Regions from separate parts of the Buttiauxella sp. WJP83 genome, predicted to be linked through region 1. Evidence: predicted binding sites of a transcription regulator. Region 1 holds the regulator's gene; the other holds the start of a gene.
The links. Region 1 encodes PhoB, which activates phosphate uptake and scavenging genes when phosphate is short. Its sites were predicted from a motif close to CTGTCATAAAACTGNCNNAT; they were not measured.

Region 1 (4,348 bases):
TTGGCGGTGACATCGAGCTTATCTTTTACTTTATCAGCGATGATTTTGCCGCTTGCCACTTCCGCAAGCTCAACGCGTGGAGCTTGAAGATTACCGTTTGCTGCGTTGCGCGCCCGATTTTGGCTCCAGAATGCGCGGTAGGCTGTGCCTTTGACTTCAAACTCCACTTCCGCCAGACATTCGGCAGTGTCGCGGGTCATGAGATCATTTTGTGATTGTGAGACCGTGTTGAGACGCGGAGTTTTGTGATAAAGCGCGAGGCAGATAGCATCCAGCAGTGTTGTTTTTCCGGCCCCTGTCGGCCCGGTTATTGCGAACAAACCATTGCTGGCGAAAGGCTCGCGGGTGAAATCAATTTTCCATTCCCCTTTCAGGGAGTTTAGATTTTTTAACCGCAGGCTGAGGATTTTCATGCCTGTTCCTCCGCGTCATGCAGACTTGCCACGGTTTGGGCAAATAGAGTGCGTAAACGCTGTGCGCGTTCCTCTGTCGTCTCTTCCTGAACCAGACGGCGCTCAAAAACATCTTCTACCGTCAGTTCGCTCAGTGTTTCTTTGTGTTGTTGAGCAATGACACGCTCGCGCTGCTCACGGCTACGGCGCAGCAAAACGACTTCAACTGGCAGTGTTTCAGTCAGTTGCTGAATATGGCGCTGCATATCATGCAGATATTCGTCGGTGGCGATTTCGATGTCCAACCAGACTTTGGGGTCTGCGGGGGCATCGCGCCATTGAGCAAGCTGCTGTTCAATTTCGCCCAATGAACCTTTGATCACCGCTAAAGGCTGGCTAACAGGGACCGGAAGTGGGGTAACCTCACTCAATTTACCTTCTGCAAACTCAACCAGATAAACGCTTTTGACCTTACCGGTTTCGTCAAAACTCAACGGTATTGGCGAGCCGCTGTAGCGGATATGTTCGGTGCCACCAATTAATTGTGCGCGATGAATATGTCCCAGGGCGATGTAATCCGCATGCGGGAAATGCTGCGCCGGGAAGGCGTCTAGCGTGCCAATATAAATGTCGCGCACCGCATCCGTTTTCGTCACACCCACCGTGGTTAAATGCCCGGTGGCGATAATCGGCAGCTTCGCATCCGCACGTAAATCACACGCCGCGCGGAAACACTGCTGATAATGTTCGCTAATGGACTCCATTAATGAACGCTGCTTTTCGTGGCCGGATAAACCCGCCTGGCTGTTTTGAATATCGCGTGGACGCAGAAAGGGGATGGGGCACAGAATTGCCCCCGGCTTGCCATCTTTCTTATTGAGCACCATAGCTTGTTGGCTGGCATCGTGACGGGCGCTGGCGATGACATAAGTGTTAAGGCACGCCATTAATTCTCGCGATTCGTTAAGTGTTGCAACAGAATCGTGATTCCCCGCCAGAACCACCAGGGAACATCCGGTTGCCTGAAGCTGCACCACAAATCGGTTATACAGTTCACGGGCGTAGCTCGGCGGCGAGCCAGTATCGAAAATATCCCCTGCGACAATAATCGCATCCACATCATGAACGACTGCGGTATTGAGCAACCATTCAAGAAATGCCTGGTGCTCTGGACCGCGGCTTTTGGTATAAAAATTTTGACCAAGATGCCAGTCTGATGTGTGAATAATGCGCATAACCTATCCAGTGGCTTAAAAGCGAAGTCTCGATTATAAAGGGGTGAGGCGAAAAACGTCATATCTGTCTGTGTCATAAATCAAAATGATGAGTCATCAAACAGTCATGTATTTCATAAATCTGTCATAAATCTGACGCATAATGGCGCCGCATTGAAACAACAATTACACCTTTGGGTATCTTCCTTTAGCAGGGCGAATCATGGCGAAGCGTATTTTAGTCGTAGAAGATGAAGCTCCAATCCGTGAGATGGTGAGTTTTGTGCTCGAGCAAAACGGTTTTCAGCCTGTAGAAGCGGAAGATTATGACAGTGCAGTGAATCTGCTTATTGAACCTTTCCCGGACCTGATTTTACTGGACTGGATGTTACCAGGCGGCTCAGGTATTCAGTTTATCAAGCATTTGAAACGTGAGGCATTGACGCGTGAAATCCCCGTGATGATGCTGACGGCGCGCGGTGAAGAAGAAGATCGCGTGCGTGGCCTTGAAGTCGGGGCCGATGACTACATTACCAAACCGTTTTCACCCAAGGAGTTGGTAGCTCGTATTAAAGCTGTCATGCGCCGAATCTCCCCAATGGCGGTGGAAGAGGTGATTGAAATGCACGGGCTAAGCCTTGACCCGTCGTCACATCGCGTGATGACCGGTGAAAATCCTTTGGATATGGGCCCGACGGAATTTAAGTTGTTACACTTCTTTATGACGCACCCGGAACGGGTCTATAGCCGTGAACAGTTGCTTAATCATGTATGGGGCACCAATGTTTATGTCGAAGACCGAACTGTGGACGTCCATATCCGGCGGTTACGCAAAGCGCTCGAACACAGTGGACATGACAGAATGGTACAAACAGTACGCGGTACGGGTTATCGGTTCTCAACCCGCTTTTAACCCCTTAGCAGGAGAGTGACGCGTGCTGGAACGGTTGTCATGGAAAAGGCTGGTGATGGAGCTGGTGCTCTGTTGTATACCCGCCATCATTTTGGGCCTGATTTTTGGCTATTTACCTTGGTTTTTATTACTGGCAGTCACTGGACTGCTGGTTTGGCATTTCTGGAATTTGCTGCGTTTGTCGTGGTGGCTGTGGGTGGATCGCAGCATGACGCCTCCTCCCGGTCGCGGAAGTTGGGATCCGTTGTTATACGGCCTTCACCAAATGCAGTTACGCAATAAAAAGCGTCGCAAAGAGCTAGGCAATTTGATCAAACGCTTTCGTAGCGGTGCGGAATCATTGCCAGATGCCGTCGTACTGACGACGGAAGAAGGGACAATTTTTTGGTGTAACGGACTGGCTCAACAACTGCTGGGGCTACGCTGGCCGGATGATAATGGGCAGAACATCCTAAACCTGCTGCGTTATCCGGAATTTACCCGCTATTTGACGCAAAAAGATTTCTCCCGGCCATTGACGCTGGTGCTCAACAATGGTCGTCATCTTGAATTTCGTGTTATGCCTTACAGCGACGAACAGTGGCTGCTGGTCGCGCGCGATGTCACTCAGATGCACCAACTAGAAGGGGCGCGACGTAACTTCTTTGCCAACGTAAGCCATGAACTTCGTACACCGTTAACGGTGCTGCAAGGTTATCTGGAGATGATGCAGGATCAAGCGCTTGAAGGGCCGCTGCGTGAGAAAGCGCTTGGCACCATGCGCGAGCAAACTTCGCGCATGGAAGGGTTAGTGAAACAACTTTTGACGCTGTCAAAAATCGAAGCGGCTCCGGCCATGGTACTCAATGAAAAGATTGATGTGCCACTGATGTTGCGGGTGGTAGAGAGAGAAGCGCAAACTCTCAGCCAGCAAAGACAGACACTGCAATTCGATATTGATCCCTCGCTAAAAGTGTTCGGTAACGATGAACAGCTGCGTAGCGCGATTTCAAACCTGGTGTATAACGCGGTAAACCATACGCCGGAAGGGACGCACATTACAGTGGGCTGGAAGCGGGTGGCAGGCGGCGCGTGCTTTAGCGTGACGGACAGCGGGCCGGGTATTTCAGCGGAACATATTCCACGCCTCACCGAGCGCTTCTATCGCGTGGATAAGGCGCGTTCGCGGCAAACCGGCGGTAGTGGGTTGGGACTGGCAATAGTGAAACATGCTTTAAGCCATCACGATGCGCGTCTGAATATCGAAAGCCAGCCGGGCAAAGGTTCGACATTTTCCTTTGTGCTGCCTGAGCGGTTAATCGTTAGCGAAAAAGAAGTGCAGACAGAGTAGCTGAATGCTTCTGTGTCAAAAAAAACACAGGCCAGTATACTGGCCTGTGTTTTTTTTGTTCACTTGTAAATCAAAAACGCTTAATCGGTTATAATTTAACCACACAATAAACCATACTACTTTCTAACGGATAAACAAATATACTGACTTTAAGTCTAATTTAAGGAGATCAATCTGGTTTTAGGATCCCTTCTTGCCTTCATACGCTATAAGCGTTTTAATTGCGCCCCTGTGATTAGTAGACCGACTGGATTTGAGTGGTAATTCAAACAACTATTCTTCGCCACCGATCCCGGAAAGGATTTTTCGCTGTCGTCTCCACCGATCACCGCTTTTATGCCGAGTTAGTGGCATAAAAATTTGAATACTTTCAACACCACACATCCACAGGCTGCAAATATTTATGACCCATCATTTGAAATCTCGAGACATCCTCGCGCTGGGCTTTATGACCTTTGCGTTGTTTGTCGGTGCAGGCAATATCATTTTTCCACCCATG
Region 2 (4,348 bases), 1.4 Mb from region 1:
GAATATAGCGGTAGCCAGGGTTCTGTGAATGAATGGTTTATTCAACCGCAGGCCCAGGCAATCTGGATGGGGGTGACCGCAGATGACCATCAGGAAAGTAACGGGACGAAGGTGAGCGCTTTGGGAGAGGATAATATCCAGACGCGTCTGGGCGTTCGCACTTACCTCAAAGGACACAACAAAATGGATGCTGGCAAAAATCGCAGCTTCCAACCCTTTGTGGAAGCGAACTGGATCCACAACACTCATGATTTCGGAACGCGTATGGATGGTATAAATATTTCCCAGGCGGGCGCACGTAATGTTGGTGAATTGAAAACCGGTGTTGAAGGTCAATTGAATACTCATCTGAACGTATGGGGAAATGTTGGCGTGCAGATCGGCGATAAAGGATACAGTGATACATCAGCCATGATTGGTGCGAAGTATAGTTTCTAACTGATCCCAGTTATGTGACTCGTCGCTGATAGACTCACTGACCATGAACAAAGGGGTACATGTTAAACATGTACCCCTTTTAGTTAAAAGTCAGGGTCAACTCTATATTGGCCCGTTAATCCACTTACTTTAGGATTTCAATATCTGCCAGGCTGTTATAAGGAATAATTGACTCGCCATCATAAATGGACACATTCTCATCTGAATGTTCTATGGGTGATAAGGGCTTTATTTTATTTGAGCTAAATCCGGCCAGCCATTCAAAAATCGCCATAAAGTTATTTGCGCTCAGGTAATTATAATATGTGTTGTGCGTAAGTATGTCGCTGGCAATGATAAAGAATGGGGCGTTGTAATTTTGTTTGAATTCTCTGCCATGCAGAACAGAACGGGTATCCGTACCAAACAGAATGTACTGTACGTCCTGGCCAAAGATTAAATGACGTGATTTCTGTCTGACCGTCAAACCATGATCCGAGAAATACACCAGAGAGTAACTCTCTCCTTTATTCTTCAGGATTGACACTGCACGTTCGATAAAGCTATCTAGTTTTTGAATACTTGCCAGATAACAGTTTATTTCATTGTTGTTTTTAACGTTGAAGTTGACCGGGTAACCATTCAATCTTTCACACGGATCAGGATGGGAGCCTATCATGTGAATAAATATCACTTTTTGACCGCTTTCATTGTCTACAATTTGTTCCAGGCTATTCAACAGCTGCATATCATCGGCATTGTTAGAATCATAATCTCCTTTTTTTAAGAAAGTTTTATGTTGCGCATACTCTGCAATAACGGTCGATAGCGTATCATACTCACCAATATACCCCTGATTGGAAATCCAAAAAGTATTGAAATCAGCTTTATTCGCTAAAGCGACGACATTGTTTTTAATGTCAGTATCTTCACCATTGCTCATGGCCATTGTTCTTGGCAGGGAAAGATAGGTGTCAGGTGCCGCAGAAATATAATTCGCGAAGAAATAGCCAGGTGCATTTTTTAGCCATGGAGTAGTATCATGTTGATAGCCATATAATGACATATAATCTCGACCAGCACTTTCACCTACAACAACAACGATATTTTTATATTTTTTACTACTGGCAGAAGTCGTAAAATCATCAGGGATATTCTTTTGCGATTCAAGGGACTTTAATTCTGCCGTGTACTGGTTGCTATAGCCAATAGTAGATACTAACATTCTGGCTGGAATTGATTTGATATTAATAATGCAAAACAATATAAGGTAAATAACACTTGATTTTTTACTAAAACCTTTCCCTTTAATCACATATAAAATCAAAAAAAAGACAGTGATAGAAAACATCAGCAAAGCAGTCGAGCTGACGCCTTTGATAAATTCAGTCATTTCACCTTTATTGGTTTGATACGCGGAAGCAATATAACCAAAGCTTATCTGCCCAAAATCATGTCCTATAGGAATGTACAAGCAAATAATGAAAAATGAAATTATTGTAAGGTAGAATGCGATTTTATTTTTTCTTGCAATGCATAATGATATAAATGTCAGCGCCATATTTAAGGGTTTTTCGTACCCGGTATTTAGCGGTATGAGTATTGATAAAATCAATGCCGGGATAACCCATCCTAAGTTATCCTTTAATATAGTAAACATTTCTCGTTTGTTATATTTATATAGCCATGACGGTTTATACATTTATCATCAACTTATTCTAAGATGCATCGTTGTTGGTGACCACCATCAACAACATGCAGAGATAGCTGCCTGTTGGTGCGGATGTGCTGTTTATTGATTCAAATGTTAGTGTCAATTGGATGTGCTGCGGCGGCTATTTTTCTGTTTTATGATCCATGTCAATATAAATCATGTAAATTCAGGGGAGGGGGCCACTTTATTAGTGGCCATGTTTCTTCGCATAATGACACACAACCTGGTTGTGCAATTCGGTGGATTCTGTACGTTAAAGTAGAATTTATGGAACATCTGTTCGGAATATACAGATGTTCCCTTACGGCATCACAGCAATCATTGTCAGTCGCAGAGATCAAGGACATCGCTCACGATTACGTCCGGGCTACAGAATGCGGCGTTAATTAGAACTCATATGCTACGCCTAAATAACCGCTGACTTCGTTTTTCACATCGCTTGCAATCAGGGTATTCACTTTCGCGGTGGCGCTTAAATTCTTGGTAAAGCTAACATTCAGGCCGGTGCCGATGTTGCCGCCGTTCAGGTTTTGGCCGTCAAAGCTGTAATCGCTTGTCTTGAATTGCGTATCCTCAGAGAAGCGCCCCACGTAAGAAGCCTCAACATAAGGGCGCAGTGTCTGGCCGCCTTTCAGGGTGAACGTTTTACCCGCTTTCGCGCCGCCACCTGCAAAGCCTGCTTTGTATTTACCGTCCGCAACGTGGCTGTAACCGTCGCTGTATCCATCGGTTTTAGTCTGGCTGTAACCCAATACGCTATAAGGCTGGATCCACCAGTCGTTAGTAAGATTCACCTGTGCGCCGAGCCGAGCCTGCCATAACCATGACTGACCATCATAATCACTGCCCGCGCTCAACTTGCCATCTTTGCCGCTGGCTGAATAGCTCATATCGCCATAGGTTGCGGTAGTGTCTGCAAACAGGTGCCAGTTTTTACCCTCTGGTTGATTCTGCGTCCAGCCCGCATAGAGGCTGTAATAATTGCCTTTAATGTCGTTGCTACTGTCGCTGCTGGTTACATCCAGATCATTATGGAGATAACCCAGACCCGCACCTATCGCCAGCGTATCACCGTTGGAGAGTAAGAAAGCAGTATCCGCGCCCAACTGGAAGCCGGAAATATCATTGCTATATTCCGTAGCGCCAGCAGTGCGATCCCCGCCTGAATAGATACCGTCTAACCATACATTGCTGGCGCTGGTCTGTGCGCCGTTTTCGGCCATATGACGGGCGTCTAAATGCTGCGTGATGCTGTTGGCGATGTGGTGAATCATTTCATCAGAGGCTAACAAACCCGCCTGCGCAGCCTGCAAATCAGCGGCAATTGCTGGCGTTTTTGGTGCCGGTGCCGGTGGTGTTGGTTCCGGTGGTGCTGGTGGCTCCGGCGGTGAAGGTGGTTTAAGTGGCGTCGGTGGCATTTCATTAGCATCAAAAACAATGCTGTAATAGCCTGTTTTTGCTGGATCTGTCGTAACGGTATAGCCGATGCGATCAAGTACGTAGGAACCGGTGCGCACCGTGTCCGCAATATAACGGCCATTAATGCTATTAGCGATTGCGACTTGTTCGCCCTCATTAAAGAAGAAATAAGAGGCTTTACCGGTGTTAACCAGTGACGGATCAACATAATTAATATTAAAGTCTACATGATCAAAACCGGTGATTTTCTGGGATGTCTCGGCAGTTTCACCGCCAATCATAGCGCCGTTATTAACATTCACCGTCAAAGAATCATCAGTATTAACCCCGTTGACCACGGCAGAAGTAATATTATTTCTGTAAGTCCCGTTTGACAGGTTTATTGTTGAACTGGTTACGGTATCAGCATTTGTATACGCCCCCATTGTAACAGCACCCGTTACCGTTGCGTTGTCAAGATTTAAAGTATTATTTATGCCTTGTTCTGTTATATTTCCCGTTAAAAAAGTGCCATTATTCAGGGTGATAATGTTAATTCCTTTGCCCATATACCCCAAAGATACGACATTACCTAATAACTCAGTATTGGAGATATCTACTTCGGAAATTCCTCCGACAACCGCAGCGCCTGCAGCTATTATAGGAATATCGGATGGTAAGTCTTTTTGACCCATCCCTAGTGAACTATTATTCACTTTTAAAATAAGATTACCACCAAATACAGTCACAGGACGATTAAGATTCGGGCTGTTATTTATCGTTGTATCAGCATTTTTTATAAGGGCGTTTACATATATT

Region 2: OH773_RS10825 (phosphoethanolamine transferase) is a predicted target of PhoB. The motif match lies at 2,255-2,274, and genes of this name have one in related genera.

Annotation. Positions count from the first base shown of each region.
Region 1 is NZ_CP110080.1:3,691,140-3,695,487, reverse strand. It holds gene sbcC (exonuclease subunit SbcC) at 1-413, opposite strand, end outside; gene sbcD (exonuclease subunit SbcD) at 410-1,627, opposite strand; gene phoB (phosphate response regulator transcription factor PhoB) at 1,830-2,519, shown strand; gene phoR (phosphate regulon sensor histidine kinase PhoR) at 2,542-3,849, shown strand; gene brnQ (branched-chain amino acid transporter carrier protein BrnQ) at 4,253-4,348, shown strand, end outside.
Region 2 is NZ_CP110080.1:2,323,385-2,327,732, reverse strand. It holds gene OH773_RS10830 (autotransporter outer membrane beta-barrel domain-containing protein) at 1-438, shown strand, start outside; gene OH773_RS10825 (phosphoethanolamine transferase) at 563-2,119, opposite strand; gene OH773_RS10820 (autotransporter family protein) at 2,518-4,348, opposite strand, start outside.